DNA from 2 places in the Acetobacterium wieringae genome. Region 2 is predicted to be linked to the other one. Evidence: a T-box and tRNA genes for the amino acid it is inferred to sense, from the RefSeq annotation. Region 2 holds a T-box; the other holds one or more tRNA genes.

Region 1 (8,380 bases), 1.0 Mb from region 2:
ATATTCAATTCCGGCAATTTTTCCGGGAATATTGTCTTTATTTCGTTTGAAGTCAATAATTCTGTATTTTCGTTTCGCTCCACCACCATGATGTCTAACAGTAATGCGTCCATATGCATTACGACCAGCATGTTTTTTAAGTGGCTTCAATAAGGATTTCTCAGGCTCGTGCTTGGTAATTTCCTCGAATGTATTGACGCTCATATTTCTACGTCCTGGGGACGTTGGTTTATACTTTCTAATACCCATTAATCGCTACCTCCTTTTTTGTATGCTTCTCGGGTTGTAGTCTCGTTTTTGCTTATACGCCTTCGAAGAATTGAATACCCTTACTTGCCGGTGTCAATTTTACGATTGCTTTTTTCCAGTCTGATCTGCGACCAACGAAACGTCCGGTTCTTTTCAGTTTACCCTTCATGTTCATGGTGCTTACTTTTTCAACTTCAACACCAAAAATGACTTCAACTGCATTTTTGATTTCAATTTTATTCGCTCGTTTGTCCACTTTAAATGTGAATTTTTTTTCTTCAGCGTCAGCCATACTACGTTCGGTAATAATCGGCTTGATAATAATATCGCGAGGATTTTTCATTATGCGTATACCTCCTCAATTTTTTGTAATGATTCCTGAGTCATGATCAATACATCATATTTCAACATATCATAGACGTTTAATTCACTGACTGTCGTTGTTGCAACTTTAGGAATATTGTTTGCGGAGCGGATAATCGCTTCGTTGTTTTCCGGCAGTACAATCAAGGCTTTTTGAGCGTTGATATTGTTCAGCACCGCTACCATTTCTTTGGTTTTTGGAGCATCCATCACCAATTGATTCAGAACCCGCAGTTCGTTGTCCTGAGCCTTTGCCGAGAAAACAGATTTCATTGCTAAAGCTTTAACTTTCTTGTTAACCTTTTTGCTGTAATCTCTTGATTTTGGTGCAAAGATCACACCGCCACCCTTCCACAATGGAGATCGGATGGTACCGGCTCGAGCCCGGCCTGTTCCTTTTTGTCTCCAGGGTTTTCGACCACCGCCACGGACTTCTGATCGAGTCAAGGCGGAACGTGTTCCCTGTCGTCTATTTGCAAGCAGTGCGACCACTACTTCATGTACTACATGTTCGTTGGGTTCGATTCCGAAGATTCCTTCGCTTAATTCGACATCACCAACAACATTTCCTTTTACATCTAAAACGTCAATTTTAGGCATTTGATTTCCTCCTTTCAGGCTTGATTTTTTTATGCTTTAACGCTGCTTTTAATTGTAATAAGTGCTCCTCGAATGCCTGGTACTGCACCTTTGATTAAAAGTACATTGTTTTCCGCATCGACTTTAACAACTTCCAAATTAACTGCAGTTACATTTTTGTTCCCCATCTGGCCTGGAAGCTTCTTGCCTTTGAATACTCGTGAAGGCGAAGAAGATGCTCCCATGGAACCTGGGCTACGGTGATACTTAGAACCATGGGCCATTGGTCCCCGGGATTGGTTATGTCGTTTAATAACCCCCTGGAATCCCTTACCTTTTGAAGTCCCTGAAATATCCACACGTTCGCCAGCTTCAAACACATCAGCCTGAATTAATTGACCGGTTTCATAACTTGCATAATCGTCAAGTTTGAATTCCCGGATTACTTTTTTATACTCGATACTGTTTTTGTCATAGTGACCTTTTAGCGGTTTTGTCATGCGTCGTTCTTTCACTTCGCCAAATGCTAATTGCACTGCTTCATATCCGTCAGTTTCGATGGTTTTCTTTTGAAGCACAACGCAGGGCCCTGCTTCAACTACTGTTACTGGAATTACTGTTCCATTTTCTGTGAAAATCTGGGTCATTCCAATTTTTCGTCCGATAATCGCTTTTTTCATCATTTCCTCCTAAATATCATTGGATTGCTTTGCAATCATAATACCAATTGGGGCTTATAGTTTGATTTCTATATCAACGCCTGCTGGTAAGTTCAATCGCATTAATGCGTCTACGGTTTTTGGTGTTGGGTTTAAAATGTCAATCAACCGTTTGTGAGTACGCATTTCAAATTGCTCTCTGGAATCCTTATACTTGTGTACTGCTCGCAGAATTGTAATGATTTCTTTGTCTGTTGGCAGTGGCACCGGGCCAGAAACGCTCGCACCTGTTCTCTTTGCTGTTTCCACAATTCGTTCAGCGGATTGATCCAACAGTTTGTGATCAAACGCTTTTAATCTGATTCTAATTTTTTGTTTTGCCATACCTAAATTTTACCTCCTTATCAATTTTTACTCGTCATTTAGGTACTCCAACCACTCGTCAACCCATCCGGGTGTTTCATCATTATTTTTTTAGCAAAATGACGGATCATTTTGCAAAAATCAGATGATTTAAGTGGTTGTCGTCCGATTCTAAGATCGTGACATACTCCATGGGAAAAACCTGCCTAAGGCGACAGCAACCTCTCACTTCATCGCAGAGTGTCAACCTTTCACATTATACAAGAAAAAAACGCCTTTGGCAAGCGTTTTTTCATATTTTACAAGATTTTTCAATTATTTTTCGTTTGCTCCAAAATCGTCTCCGGCGCCGTGTCAAAAAAATAAATCCCTGTCCCCTGAAGTCCCAAATGAGCAGCCAACACACATCCGATCGGGACTGGTTCAATATGTTTAACACCCATTAAACGAAGCGCTGCATCGTACTCCTCCACCGGCTTCATCGAGCCATTAAATGCAATGCCAACGTGTTGATCCAGATAACCAGCAATGTTTTCAGCCGTTTTATCAATAATTGTCTTTTGCGCTTTCTTAGGCCCCCGGGATTTGCCAATGATCTTCAATTCCCCTTCTTCCACTGAAACGATCGGATGAATTTTTAGGAACCCGCCAACAACAGCAGTACCCTTAGATACCCGCCCACCCATATAAAGCCAGTTAAGATCTTCAATACTAAAATAGAAGTGAGCATGAGGAATAATTTTTTTTGCCGCAGCAGCCAGATAGTCCAGGTCTTTGCCCTGGTCAACCAATTTCAACAACTCCACCGCAATCAGGCCAATGCTGCCACCGCTGTGGAGACTGTCAACAATCCGACAGTTGAAGGCGGGATATTTTTCCTTCACTTCTTTTAGAATCAGGCATGACGTCTCATAACTCCCCGATAGTTTAGAGGTAAAAGCCAGATACAGACATTCCACATTATTCTTAGCACAATCTTCAAAGTATTCCAGGAAGTCCCCCGGATTCACCTGAGATGTGGTTGGCACGATTCCCCGGGCCATAAATTTATTCATGCCATCCAAATCAATTTCCCGTTTATCCCGATAAGCCACGCCTTCTATAATTACATTTAACGAAACCATATCCAAGTTGGGATGATTTGCAAAATCTTTTGGCAGATCGCACATACTGTCCACTAAAAGTCTTATCATTTTTCACTTCTTTCCAATTGCAGCCAGCAATTTTCAACTTATCGATACTACTTATTGCTATTAATTTATCATTTTGTTTAAGTCATTATTTTATCACTAACTTATAATTTTAACAATATCCAAATAAAAAAACCGCCCTAAAAAGGACGGTTAATTTTCTATATGATGGGTTGCTAATTTAAATATCCATAAGTTATTTATTTAGTCTGTCTTTGCTCTGTTATTAGTCTTCCAACATTTTGGCAACAACACCAGAACCAACAGTACGGCCACCTTCACGAATCGCAAAACGTAAACCTTCTTCGATCGCAATTGGAGTGATCAGGGTGATTTCCATTTGAACGTTATCGCCAGGCATTACCATTTCGACACCTTCTGGTAATTTGATGATACCAGTAACGTCGGTTGTTCTGAAGTAGAACTGTGGACGGTAGCCATCGAAGAATGGGGTATGACGTCCACCTTCTTCTTTGGTTAAGACATAGACTTCTGACATGTAGTGGGTATGTGGTTTGATGGAGCCTGGTTTAGCCAGTACCTGACCACGTTCGATCTGAGTACGGTCAACACCACGCAGTAATGCACCAACGTTGTCGCCAGAACGACCTTCGTCCAGTAATTTACGGAACATTTCGATTCCGGTTACAACGGTTTTTCGGCTGTCGTGGATACCAACGATTTCAACTTCTTCACCAACTTTAACAACACCACGTTCGATACGTCCGGTTGCAACAGTTCCTCGACCAGTGATTGAGAAAACATCTTCAACTGGCATCAGGAATGGTTTGTCGGTATCACGTTCTGGATCGGGGATCCAGTTGTCAACAGCAGTCATCAGTTCAACAATTTTGTCGCCCCATTCGCCGTCTGGATCTTCTAAGGCACGTAATGCCGATCCGGGAATGATTGGGGTATCATCACCTGGGAATTCGTATTCGTCAAGCAGTTCGCGAACTTCCATTTCAACTAATTCCAGTAATTCTTCGTCATCGACCATATCAACTTTGTTTAAGAAAACAACGATGTATGGCACACCGACCTGACGGCTTAACAGGATATGTTCACGGGTCTGTGGCATTGGACCATCAGCCGCACTAACAACCAGGATGGCACCATCCATTTGGGCAGCACCAGTGATCATGTTCTTAACATAATCGGCATGGCCTGGGCAGTCAACGTGGGCGTAATGACGGTTCGCTGTTTCATATTCAACGTGAGCGGTGGAAATAGTGATTCCACGTTCTCTTTCTTCTGGGGCTTTATCGATGTTTTCGAATGCTACGGCTTCACCGGTTCCAAAACGTTTGTTTAATACAGATGTGATGGCCGCTGTTAATGTCGTTTTACCGTGGTCAACGTGACCAATTGTTCCAACATTTACGTGGGGCTTATTTCTTTCAAATTTTGACTTTGCCATTTGTATTCTCCTTATAAATCTAAATATTATCGTTTAACCACTATGTCAAATTTAATTTATGATATAAAAATGGAGCCCTCATCCGGATTTGAACCGGAGACCCCCACCTTACCATGGTGGTGCTCTACCTACTGAGCTATGAGGGCTTATAATAAAGTGGTGGGAGAAGATGGATTCGAACCATCGTAGACGTCGTCAACGGATTTACAGTCCGCCCCCTTTAGCCACTCGGGCATTCTCCCACGTGCTTATTAATTCAGCTTCTCTATAATAGTTTGTTTTGCCATTTTTGTCAACTGTTTTTTAAATCTTTTTACCGATTTTTTTTCGAATGCGCTGCAAGGCATTGTCCACCGATTTATTTCCACACGCTAATATTCTGGAAATCTCATAATAGGAGGCCCCCTGGATATAAAGTGCCAGAACTTTTTTCTCAAAGCTGGACAATTCCCGTTTAACATCAATCATCAGCTGTTCCAATTCTTCTTCTTTAATTAATTTTACTCCCGGCTCCACACTTTTTTTAGCTGCCAATCGGTCAAAAATCGTATTTCCAGGATCTTCTTCCGAAACAGCCGCATAAATTGATACCGAATTGTTAAGTGGCATATGTTTCTGACGATTCGCCGAGCTGATCGCTGTTTGAATTTGGCGTTCGATACAAAGATTGGCAAAAGTTGCAAATTGTGTCTCCCGATCAGGGCGAAAGTCCCATATAGCCTTTAGTAACCCAATCATCCCTTCCTGAATCAAATCCTCATGATCCCCGCCAACCAGATAATAAGAACGGGCTCGGATCAGGACATTTTTTCGATATTTTTCCAGAAGATACTCCTCTGCCTCTTTGTCCCCCTGCTGGGCACGCCTGACGATTTCCGATTCCGCTAGTTTATCATTGCTTAGCTTAACCATCTTTTCCTCACATTATTCTTTAACACGCATTTTGTTAAATTGATCCAGGGTTTCTTCATCCAAAAAATCACTGAGCTTAAGACCCTGTTTCGGGACGCTTTTTCTCTTATCATCCCGAAAATTCTTCAACGACGCTTCCATATCCTGGATCAACTCCCGCACTGGAACCCGCTCGGCGCCGTTGGCCATGACCATTTGCTGAAGGGTAAAATCTGACGTTACCACCCGAACGTTATAAGCTTTCGGGAGGCTATAGACAAGCTTTTCAATATAGCTGTCGGCGGTTTTATTCTTTTCGGTAAACACTACTTTGATCCGGCCATGGACTTCTTCCCGTTTTTCCAATGATTGTTGCTGATAGGCATCGAAAACAAGGATGGTTTCCCATCCTTTAAATCCGCTGTAGCCATTTAAATCATCGATCAACTTTAGCCTGGCTTCTTCCAACTGAATTTCTGAAAGACGTTTTAAATCATCTGAACCATGAATGACATTATAACCATCCACAATTAATATGGTTTTCATTGAAATCGCTGTTTGGCAGCCTCTGCAAAAATGATCGCTGCTGCTGCTGATGCATTAAAGGATTCGATCTCGCCATGAATCGGAATCGATACCGAAAAATCACATTGCTTCTTTATCTTTTCACTGATCCCGTTACCTTCATTGCCAATGACAATGGCCAGCGATCCCTTGTAATCAGCCTTATAATAGGGATTCCCTTTCATGTCAGTGGACATGATCCAGAAACCTTTTTTCTTAAGGTCATCAATTGTCTGACTTAAATTTGTCACCTTAACAATCGGGGTATGGGATACTGCTCCAGATGAAGCCTTTACCGAAACCGCTGTTAGCGAAGCCGAGCGGCGATTGGGAATGATGACGCCGTCAGCCCCACAAATATTGGCACTCCGTATTATCGCCCCCAAGTTATGGGGATCCGTCAGATGATCGAGAATAACGATAAAGGGGGCTCGACCCTTGCTTTTGGCATGATTTAAGATATCCTGAAGATTACTATAGGGAAATGGCGCCATCAACGCCACAATCCCCTGATGTACCTGACCATCAGCCAGATACTCCAGTCTGGCTTTTTCGACCGAATGAATAATGATATTCTGTTTTTTCGCTGCATCGCTAATCTTTTTAAGAACATGATCGGTATTGTCTTTTAAAATCAATAACTTGTCGATTTCCTGACCGGAACGAAGTGCTTCCATCACCGGGTTTTTTCCGACAATTACAAACGTTTCTGCGGTAACGCCTTCGTCTTCCCGATTATATCCATCAAACTTGCGTTGTGGTCGCCGATCGTCAAAGCGACGGGGGCCACGCTCCTCCCGGGAATCTCGACTGTCAAATTTCCGTGGTTTTTTATCGTCCTTTTCCCCACGTTCTTCAAACTTGCGGGGCCTTTTATCCCCATTTACCGCCTGGTCATTTCTTTTCCCTCGGGGCTTGTCACTGGTCTTGCTGCTGTTTGAGCGACTATTTGATACTCGTTTCATCTTTTCACCTATTCTTTTATTTTAATTCGATTTATTTCTCGATAAACCGATTCTTGCATTATTTCGTTTATTTATTGGCTTGTGTGTTTATTTCAGTTTCTGCATTCATATTTTGGGCTTCATCGACAGGGTTTCGTTTTCGTGGCGGCAGTGGTCCATAATACTGATAATAGTAGGTCTTAATGTCGCCATTATAAAGCTTGCGATTCTTGGTTGCCACTTCGCCAAAATATTTCTCAAACTTTTCATAACCGGTAATAATAAAATAAGACCAACTATCCAGACTGTGAAAGACCTTACCCATATCACGATAGAGGCGTTGAATTTCTTTTTCTTCGCCGATTCGCTCACCATAGGGCGGGTTGGTGATAATGACCCCATATTTTTTCTTGGTGGATACCGACTGAACCGGCAGTTTTTGAAAAGCGACCAAATCTGAAACGCCAGCCAATTCTGCATTCGTCCGGGCTTGTTTTAGCGCATTGGCATCACAATCGGATCCCAGCAACAAAAATTCTTTGTCATTGATGGCATCCCGGGCTTCCTGACGAGCCTGTTCCCACAATTCCGGCGGAATGGCGTCCCAGGTTTCAGAGACAAAATCCCGTTTCAGCCCCGGGGCAATATTTTTACCGATCAGCGCCGCTTCAATGACAATCGTTCCGGATCCACAAAGAGGATCGAGAAAAACCCGATCTGGTCGCCACCGGGATAGATAAACCAGCGCCGCAGAAATGGTTTCTTTTAGCGGCGCCTCATTGCCATATTGGCGGTACCCCCGCTTATTAAGACCAGAGCCACTGGTATCGATGGAAAGGGTGACTTCATCTTTAAGAATTTGAATATGAATCGGATACTTTCCGCCATTCTCATCAAACCAATCGACCTGATATTTCGATCTTAAGCGTTCCACCACGGCTTTTTTGACAATTCGCTGTCCGTCCGATTTACTAAACAGCGTTGATTTAACACTGGTAATTTTAGCCGCCGGAAATTCGCCGTCAACCGGGATCCAGTTTTCCCAGGGCAATGCCTTTGTTTTCTCAAACAGTTCATCAAAGGTTTCGGCCTTAAAACGGCCAATCTCCAACAGCACCCGATCAGCACAACGGAGCCAGAGATTTGACCGGGGAATCG
Region 2 (8,380 bases):
TTAAGGTTCCGGTTGGAACGATTGTTAAAGATAAGGATACCGGACGGATTATCTGCGACCTTTCCGAACACGGACAAAAATACCGGGTAGCAGAAGGCGGTCGGGGTGGTCGTGGAAATATGAATTTTGCAACAGCTACCAGACAGGCACCTCGTTTTGCTCAGGGTGGAGTAAAAGGTCAGGAACGAACTGTTATTCTTGAGCTGAAACTGCTGGCTGATGTGGGTCTGATTGGATTTCCCAATGTTGGGAAATCAACACTGCTCTCGGTAATCACCAAAGCCAAACCCAAAATTGCCAATTACCATTTTACCACCATTGTCCCTAATCTGGGGGTGGTTGAATGGCGAAATTTTGATCCGTTTGTGATTGCCGATATTCCCGGTTTGATCGAGGGCGCTCATGAAGGAACCGGACTGGGTGACCAGTTCCTCCGTCATGTGGAACGAACCAAGCTGCTAATCCATCTGTTGGACGCAGCTGGCAGTGAAGGCCGGGATCCCCTGGAAGATTTTAAAGCGATTAATTTAGAGTTGGAAAAGTATAATGAAAAACTAGCCCAGAGGGTGCAGATTGTCGCTTTGAACAAGGTTGATCTTCTCGCTGATGCTGGCGAAACAGCTGAACTCAAAGCCGAACTCGAAAAACTCGGTTACGAGGTTTTTGTAATTTCAGCAGTAACCGGCCAGGGGCTTAACGAACTGCTTAGCCGAACGATAACCTTGCTGGATGAAATCGGTGAGGTTGAACCGATTTTTGACATTGAACCAGAGACTGAATCCGTTTATACCCCTGACTTTATGGAAAAACAATTTACTGTTGAAAAACGTGATCATTTATATATTGTTAAAGGCGATTTCCTGGAGCGACTGATTACATCCGTTAACTTTGAAGATTTGGATTCAGTTGGTTTCTTCCAGCGGGTGCTAAAAGATAAAGGCGTATTTGCAGAGTTGGAAAAAATGGGCATTCAGGATGAGGATGTTGTTCAGTTGGAAGACATCGAATTTGAGTATTTTAAATAGATTTTGCCCATAATAATATGCTATAATAGCGTCGTAGAAAGTTGAGAAAAAATGTTAACAAGTAAACAAAGAAGTTATTTAAGAAAGCTGGCCATGGATATCCCTGATATCATTTTCGTTGGCAAGGAAGGCGTTACCGAGCAAGTTATTGTGCAGACTAGAGATGCCATCATTGCCCGGGAGTTAATCAAGGGAAAGGTTCAGAATAACTCCATGGAAGAAGTTGGTGACGTCGCCCGGGAATTGGCCGCTGCCACCAAAGCGGAGATTGTCTGCACCATCGGTAACAAATTTATTCTTTATAAAAAGAATTTATTAAAAACGAAAATTGAGGTTCCCACTAAAAATGCAAAACCCATCAAACGGGTTAAGAAAAAATCATTAAGCCCATCACGAAAATTCACTAATTCATAAAAAGTAAAGGTTTGAGATGAAGAAAAAAATCGGTCTTCTGGGAGGAAGTTTTAATCCCATCCATACGGGTCATCTGCTGTTGGCAGAGTCGGCTCGGGATCAATATGAGTTGGATAAGGTTTTGTTTATTCCCACTGGGAATAACCCATTTAAATTATCGCAAGATGAAATTGCCAGAGAACACCGGTTAAAAATGGTGGAACTGGCCATTGCCAGCAACGATCGTTTTGAGATATTAACCCATGAAATCGACCAGAGTGGCATCACCTATACCATTGACACGATTAATAGCATTAAAGAAATATACCCGGACTGTGATTTTTATTTTATTGCCGGGGCCGATTTAATGTTTGAGATTACCTTGTGGAAGGGTGCGCCGGAGCTACTTAAGTCGGTAAAGTTCATTACCACCTTCCGCCCGGGCTATAGCCATGATCGCCTGGATATGCGGATCAAAGAACTTCAGGAGATTTATGGGGCATCGATATTTAAGCTTTACGCCACGGAAATGGACATCGCCTCTTCCGATATCCGCTCCCGGATTAAGAATGGTTATTCCATCCGGTACCTCTTACCCGATCCGGTGGAAGCCTATATCCACGACCAGGGCCTCTATTTGCCAAATGGGACACATGGGGATCAACATGAACTGGACTGAGATCACTACAGATCTTGAAAATAAGCTGAGTCCAAAACGCTTTCGCCATACAATTAACGTGGTTGGCGGCTGAACAACTGGCGAGTCGTTTTGGGGTTGACCTTAATCAGGCCAGACTGGCGGCACTACTGCATGACTGTGCCAAAAATATGCCGGACGAAAAGCTTCTCGGCTATGCCAAAAAGCATCAGATTAAAGTCGACCGGGTCAGTCGCCATGATCCCCAATTACTTCATGGCCCGGTGGGTGCGGTATTAGTTGAAGAACGCTATGGCATCACCGATGTGGCGATTCAACATGCGGTGTGTTATCACACCACCGGGTGTAAGAAAATGAGCACCCTGGACAAGATTGTTTATTTGGCTGATTATATCGAAAAAGACCGATCTTTTCCTGGGGTTGAGGCCATTCGAGCGGCAGCAAAAACAGATCTTGATCAGGCAGTTATACTGGCATTATCCAATTGTATCTGCCATGTCGTAAAAATTGGTGCGCTGCTTCATAAGCATACCCTTGAAGCACGAAATGATTTGCTGATTAAAACCAGAAATCTATGAAAAAAAGTAATCAAGAAATTAAAAAAAGAAAGTGAGTGATCATTATTAATCCAGATGAATTTGCACAAAAGATTAAAGAGTGGATTGAAGCAAAAAATGGCGATGATATTGAAGTCATCGATGTTACGGAGATGACCTCCATTGCAAATTATTTTGTTATTGCCAGTGGTAGCTCTGAGCGACAGGTCAAGGCGATCGCCGAAAATATTGAGTATGAGGCCCAAAAACTGGAGATCTTTCCTAAAGGGGTTGAAGGTTTACGTGAAGCCCGCTGGATTTTGCTGGACTACTACGATGTGATTGTCCATATCTTCCATGCTGAAGAACGGGAGTTTTATAATCTCGAAAAATTATGGAAAAACACTGTTGTCAATCGATAGACGTCTGTTTACAAAAAAGCGCTGACCAAATTTGAAATGGTGGTACTTCTTGTTCCAAGGGAACGGGAAAACCCACCTTTTTAAATGTCAGGAGAAATGTTTTAGACGAAAATAAGAAAGAGGTAATAATGAAGATAGGAATCGTTGGCTTACCCAATGTTGGGAAAAGCACCATATTTAATGCATTAACCAAGGCCGGAGCAGAGTCTGCCAATTATCCATTTTGTACGATTGATCCCAATATCGGGGTTGTCACTGTACCGGACCCCCGTCTGGCGATTTTGGAAAAAATGTACAATTCTAAAAAGGTTATTCCCACCACCATCGAATTTGTGGATATTGCTGGTCTGGTACGAGGCGCAAGCAAGGGGGAAGGGCTGGGCAACAAGTTTCTTTCACATATTCGGGAGGTTGATGCCATAGTCCATGTGGTTCGTTGTTTTGAAGATGACAACGTGGTGCATGTGGAAGGAAAAATTGATCCCATTGATGATCTGGAAACCATTAATCTGGAATTGATCTTTGCTGACATTGAAATGCTAGATCGACGGATAGAAAAAAATAAAAAGTTGGCCAAGACCAATCCTCAGGAAAAGGCAAATATTGAGGTGGCGATGCGGCTGCGGGAAATCCTAGAAGGTGGCAAAATGCCCAATGATGAGGATTTTTCTGCGGATGAATGGGAATTTATCCAAACCATTCAGCTGATTTCCATCAAGCCGGTACTGTATATCGCCAACGTTTCTGAAGATGATCTCCATGAAGATAATGATATGGTAACCCGTTTAAAAGCAACAGTGCGGGAAAACCACTCCGGCAGTCATAAAGACATCATTAAAATATCGGCTAAAATTGAAGAAGAAATCGCCCAGTTTGACGAAGTCGAAAAGACGGAGTTTTTATCTGATATGGGTTTGGACGAATCAGGCCTGGATCAGGTTATTCGCTCTGGCTATAAACTGCTGGGGCTGATTACTTTTTTAACCGCTGGCCCCCAGGAAATTCGGGCCTGGACAGTTACCGAAGGTACGAAGGCACCCCAGGCTGCCGGAAAAATACACAGCGATATTGAGCGGGGTTTTATTCGAGCTGAAATCACCAGTTTCGATCAGCTGGTTGAAGCCGGTTCGGAAGTAAAAGCCAAAGAAAGTGGCGTGACCCGGGTAGAAGGTAAAGAGTATGTCATGAAAGATGGCGACGTAACTTTTTTCCGCTTTAATGTATAACAAATATCGTTTGATTTATTTAATTGCCGTGAGCGTTGCTGCCATTTACGCTGGATAATTACTATCCAGGGCAAACGGTACTGTCTGCTTCTATTCATCTAAGCAGAGTATTAAGAGGTGTAACAACTCGGCAGCAAAGAATTTTTTTATTAACTTATTCCCAGACTTAAATCCCCGAAGACCTGGAGGTTACCGTGAAAGATCTTGTCCTAGTAGCTATTAATGCCAAATATATCCATACGAATTTGGGGGTGCGTTCTTTAAAAGCGCAGCTGCCGAATTTTGATGTCGAAATTGTAGAAATGTCAATTAATGATCCCTTTCATCGGATTGTTAAGTTGCTTCTGGATCAAAATACCAGACGAATTGGTTTCTCCTGCTATATCTGGAATATGGAGATGGTAGTTAAGCTGGCAGAAGTCATTAAAAAAGCGAAACCCCAGGTTGAGATTATTTTTGGTGGCCCCGAGGTTAGTTTTGATGGAGTGGCGCTGCTAAAGGCTTATCTTTTTTGTGACCGGATTATTCAGGGCGAAGGGGAAGCCAAACTAAAAGCGCTACTGGAGTCTGGTAATTATCACGAAGGCCTCAATAAAATTCCGGGACTTTGTTATCGCAGTTCAGCGGGGCAGGTTGTCGAAAATCCTGATACTGAAGCGGTACCCCTAAGTCAATTGGTGTTTCCTTATAGTAATGTGGATATGGCCAGCCTTAAGCATAAAATCATTTACTACGAAACCATGCGGGGCTGTCCGTTTTGCTGTTCATATTGTTTGTCTTCGGCTAAGCAAGGGTTAAATTTGCTGGGACTGGATCGGGTCTTTGCAGAATTGGATTTCTTTATTGCGGTGGGGGTCAAGCAGGTCAAACTGGTGGATCGCACCTTTAACTGCGACGTCGGTCGGGCCAAAAGAATATTTGCCCATCTGATTAAGCGTGGCGGGCCAACAAATTTTCACTTTGAAATGACCGGCGACCTGATTGATAACGAGATGATTAACTTACTTAAGACAGCCCCGTCGGGATTGATTCAATTTGAAATTGGCGTCCAGAGTACGGCTCCGGAAACTCTAGCTGCCATTGGCCGAAAAATCAGTGTGACCCGAACCGGTGACCATGTAAAAAAACTGCTAATGCCACAGAATATCCACATTCATCTGGATCTGATTGCCGGCTTACCTTTTGAGAACTACGATAGTTTCAAGGAATCCTTTAATCATGTGATCGCTCTTGCCCCAGATATGCTGCAGGTGGGCTTTCTTAAATGTTTAAAAGGTACCCGGATTCGCAGCGAGGCGCTAATTCATCAGTATCAGTATGCCAGCTTTCCGCCCTATGAAATTATTTCAAATAAGTATATTAGCGCAGAAGAGCTTTCTCAATTACGTCAAATTGAAGTATTAGTCGATCGGTACTACAATAGTGGCGACTTTAAACAAAGCATGAACTATATTTTTGCGGACAAGATTTTTCTTACTCCCTTTGATTTTTTTGAAGCGTTTTCCTGTCATTGGGAAGATCAGGGCTATTATGATGTGGGCAAATCAAAGGAACAACTCTTTGCTATTTTGCACGAATTTTTCAGGGATCACAAAAAGGTCGATCAGATTGGCGAGTGTCTTCGATACGATTGGCTCACCCAGGGAAATTTCAGAATGCCAATGGGTATGTGTGATCAGACTCCAGATAAAGAATGGATCTTTGAGTTTTTAAAAGAGCCGCAGAATATTGAGAAATATCTGTCTGATTTTATTGATCAGGCACCTAAAAAGATTTATACTCAGGTCAAGTTTCAATATTTTTCAGCAGCCTTTCTTAGCCGCCTCTCCGGAGCGCCGTTATCAACAGCAGAGCAAACGGGATTAGTGGTCTTTTCAGCAACGGGATCGCACATTGTTGTTGAATAAAATATTAAATTTTCTGAAAAGTATTGATTCCCTGCTAGATAAAGGTTATACTGATAGACAATAAAAATAAAAAAAGACGCTGATAAGGACGAGTAAGTTATCCCGATGTTTCAGAGAGTAGGCAACCTGGCTGTAATTGCTTATACAACAGATAATTGAAAACCACCTTGGAGTCGAAGCCTGAAATAATTTGAAATGTTACCTTGGGTACTTTCAATACAGTAAGGTTTTACGGTGCTGACCGTTATTCAGAACTTAAGTGGATTCATGAAAATGAATCAAATTGGGTGGAACCGCGTTGAGACGTCCCTTTGTTTGACAAAGGGGCTTTTTTGTTTTTTAAATTAAAATGGTTTTATCAGTCGGATCGTTAAGATTCCCTGAATGCTCACAATAAACGCCAAAACAAAGGAGAATAAAATGATTACTATTACGTTAAAAGACGGATCCATAAAGACTTATGAACCCGGAATTACAGTGCTTGAAGTGGCCAATGATATCAGTCCGGGATTAGCTAAAAATACCCTGGCTGGAGAACTAAACGGTGAGGTTGTTGATATCCGCCAGGTCATTAATGAAGATGCCACCCTTAATCTGCTGAAATTTGAAGATGAGGGCGGTAAGCACGCCTTTTGGCATACTGGTTCCCATCTTTTGGCCCAGGCGGTTAAACGGCTTTATCCTCAAGCTAAACTGGCCATTGGCCCGGCGATTGAGAACGGTTTTTACTATGATATTGATGTGGATGTAATTATCACCCCGGAAATCATGGAAAAAATTGAAAAGGAAATGGGCAAGATCGTTAAGGAAGGCTTGGAAATCAACCGTTACGAGTTAAGCCGTAATGAGGCGCTGGCTAAAGTTAATGCTGAAGGCGAAATTTACAAAGCCGAGCTGATCGAAAACCTCCCGGAAGATGCCATTATCAGCTTCTATTCACAGGGGGAATTCTCGGATCTGTGTGCTGGCCCCCATATTCAAAACCTCAGTGGGATTAAGGCCATTAAACTGCTCAGTCTGGCTGGTGCCTACTGGCGGGGAGATGAAAAAAATAAAATGCTGCAGCGGATCTATGGAATCAGCTTCCCTAAAAAAAGTGAACTGGAAGCTTACTTAACCCGGTTGGAAGAAGCCAAAAAACGGGATCACCGTAAGCTGGGAAAAGAGCTGGATCTTTTCTCGCTTCAGGAAGAAGGCCCGGGCTTCCCATTTTTCCACCCCAAGGGGATGATTATCCGCAACGAACTGGAGAATTTCTGGCGACAGGAACATCAGTTGCGGGGCTATCAGGAAATTAAAACGCCCATCATTTTAAATGCCGATCTGTGGAAACGTTCCGGCCATTGGGATCATTATCAGGAAAACATGTATTTTACTGAAATAGATGACGCCTCCTATGCGGTAAAACCAATGAATTGCCCCGGCGGCATGCTGGTCTATAAACGCAAAGGCCATTCTTATCGGGATCTGCCCTTAAAGATGGCCGAACTGGGTCTGGTTCACCGCCACGAACTACATGGGGCGCTTCATGGCTTGATGCGGGTGCGAAACTTTACTCAGGATGATGCCCATATCTTTATGACACCCGAACAAATCGAAGCCGAAGTCATCAAGGTGATTGATCTGGCTGATGATGTTTACCGGGTGTTTGGTTTTAACTATAAGGTCGAATTATCAACCAAGCCGGAAAAAGCCATTGGTTCCGATGAAGTCTGGGAAATCGCTACTGATGCTTTAAGAAACGCATTGGAAAAGAAAGAAATCAACTATCGCTTAAACCCTGGCGATGGGGCTTTCTATGGCCCTAAAATTGACTTCCATCTGGAAGACAGCCTCGGCCGAACCTGGCAATGTGGTACCATCCAGCTGGATTTTCAGATGCCGGAACGTTTTGATTTAAACTACATTGGCTCTGACGGCGAAAAACACCGTCCGGTTATTGTCCATCGTACCATTCTCGGCAGTATCGAGCGGTTCTTTGGTATTCTGATTGAGCATTTTGCCGGGAAGTTCCCGCTCTGGCTGGCGCCGGTACAGGTAATGATTATTCCGGTTGCTGATGCCCATCATGATTTTGCCAAAGGCATTGCTGACCAACTGACCGCCATTGGAGTTCGGGCTTCAGTGGATGGCCGGGATGAAAAGTTGGGTTACCGAATCCGGGAAGCACAGATGCAAAAAGTGCCTTATATGCTGGTGGTTGGTGACAAGGA

What was found. A T-box is a leader RNA that pairs with one kind of tRNA and senses whether it is charged. The one in region 2 lies ahead of thrS (threonine--tRNA ligase), so its partner is inferred to be a tRNA-Thr.
Region 1: it encodes a tRNA-Thr, which carries the amino acid that the T-box ahead of thrS (threonine--tRNA ligase) is inferred to sense. The anticodon was not compared.

The regions. Positions count from the first base shown of each region.
Region 1 covers NZ_CP097897.1:662,721-671,100, reverse strand. Annotated here, with positions in the region: gene rplB (50S ribosomal protein L2) at 1-249, opposite strand, end outside; gene rplW (50S ribosomal protein L23) at 302-592, opposite strand; gene rplD (50S ribosomal protein L4) at 592-1,212, opposite strand; gene rplC (50S ribosomal protein L3) at 1,242-1,871, opposite strand; gene rpsJ (30S ribosomal protein S10) at 1,926-2,234, opposite strand; gene CHL1_RS03205 (DegV family protein) at 2,525-3,406, opposite strand; gene tuf (elongation factor Tu) at 3,630-4,823, opposite strand; tRNA gene CHL1_RS03195 (tRNA-Thr) at 4,894-4,969, opposite strand; tRNA gene CHL1_RS03190 (tRNA-Tyr) at 4,981-5,065, opposite strand; gene sigH (RNA polymerase sporulation sigma factor SigH) at 5,127-5,735, opposite strand; gene CHL1_RS03180 (NYN domain-containing protein) at 5,748-6,260, opposite strand; gene rlmB (23S rRNA (guanosine(2251)-2'-O)-methyltransferase RlmB) at 6,257-7,243, opposite strand; gene CHL1_RS03170 (THUMP domain-containing class I SAM-dependent RNA methyltransferase) at 7,311-8,380, opposite strand, start outside.
Region 2 covers NZ_CP097897.1:1,696,360-1,704,739, forward strand. Annotated here, with positions in the region: gene obgE (GTPase ObgE) at 1-1,025, shown strand, start outside; gene CHL1_RS08250 (YhbY family RNA-binding protein) at 1,077-1,439, shown strand; gene nadD (nicotinate-nucleotide adenylyltransferase) at 1,456-2,097, shown strand; gene yqeK (bis(5'-nucleosyl)-tetraphosphatase (symmetrical) YqeK) at 2,160-2,654, shown strand; gene rsfS (ribosome silencing factor) at 2,690-3,034, shown strand; gene ychF (redox-regulated ATPase YchF) at 3,163-4,260, shown strand; gene CHL1_RS08275 (B12-binding domain-containing radical SAM protein) at 4,455-6,167, shown strand; T-box leader at 6,238-6,481, shown strand; gene thrS (threonine--tRNA ligase) at 6,588-8,380, shown strand, end outside.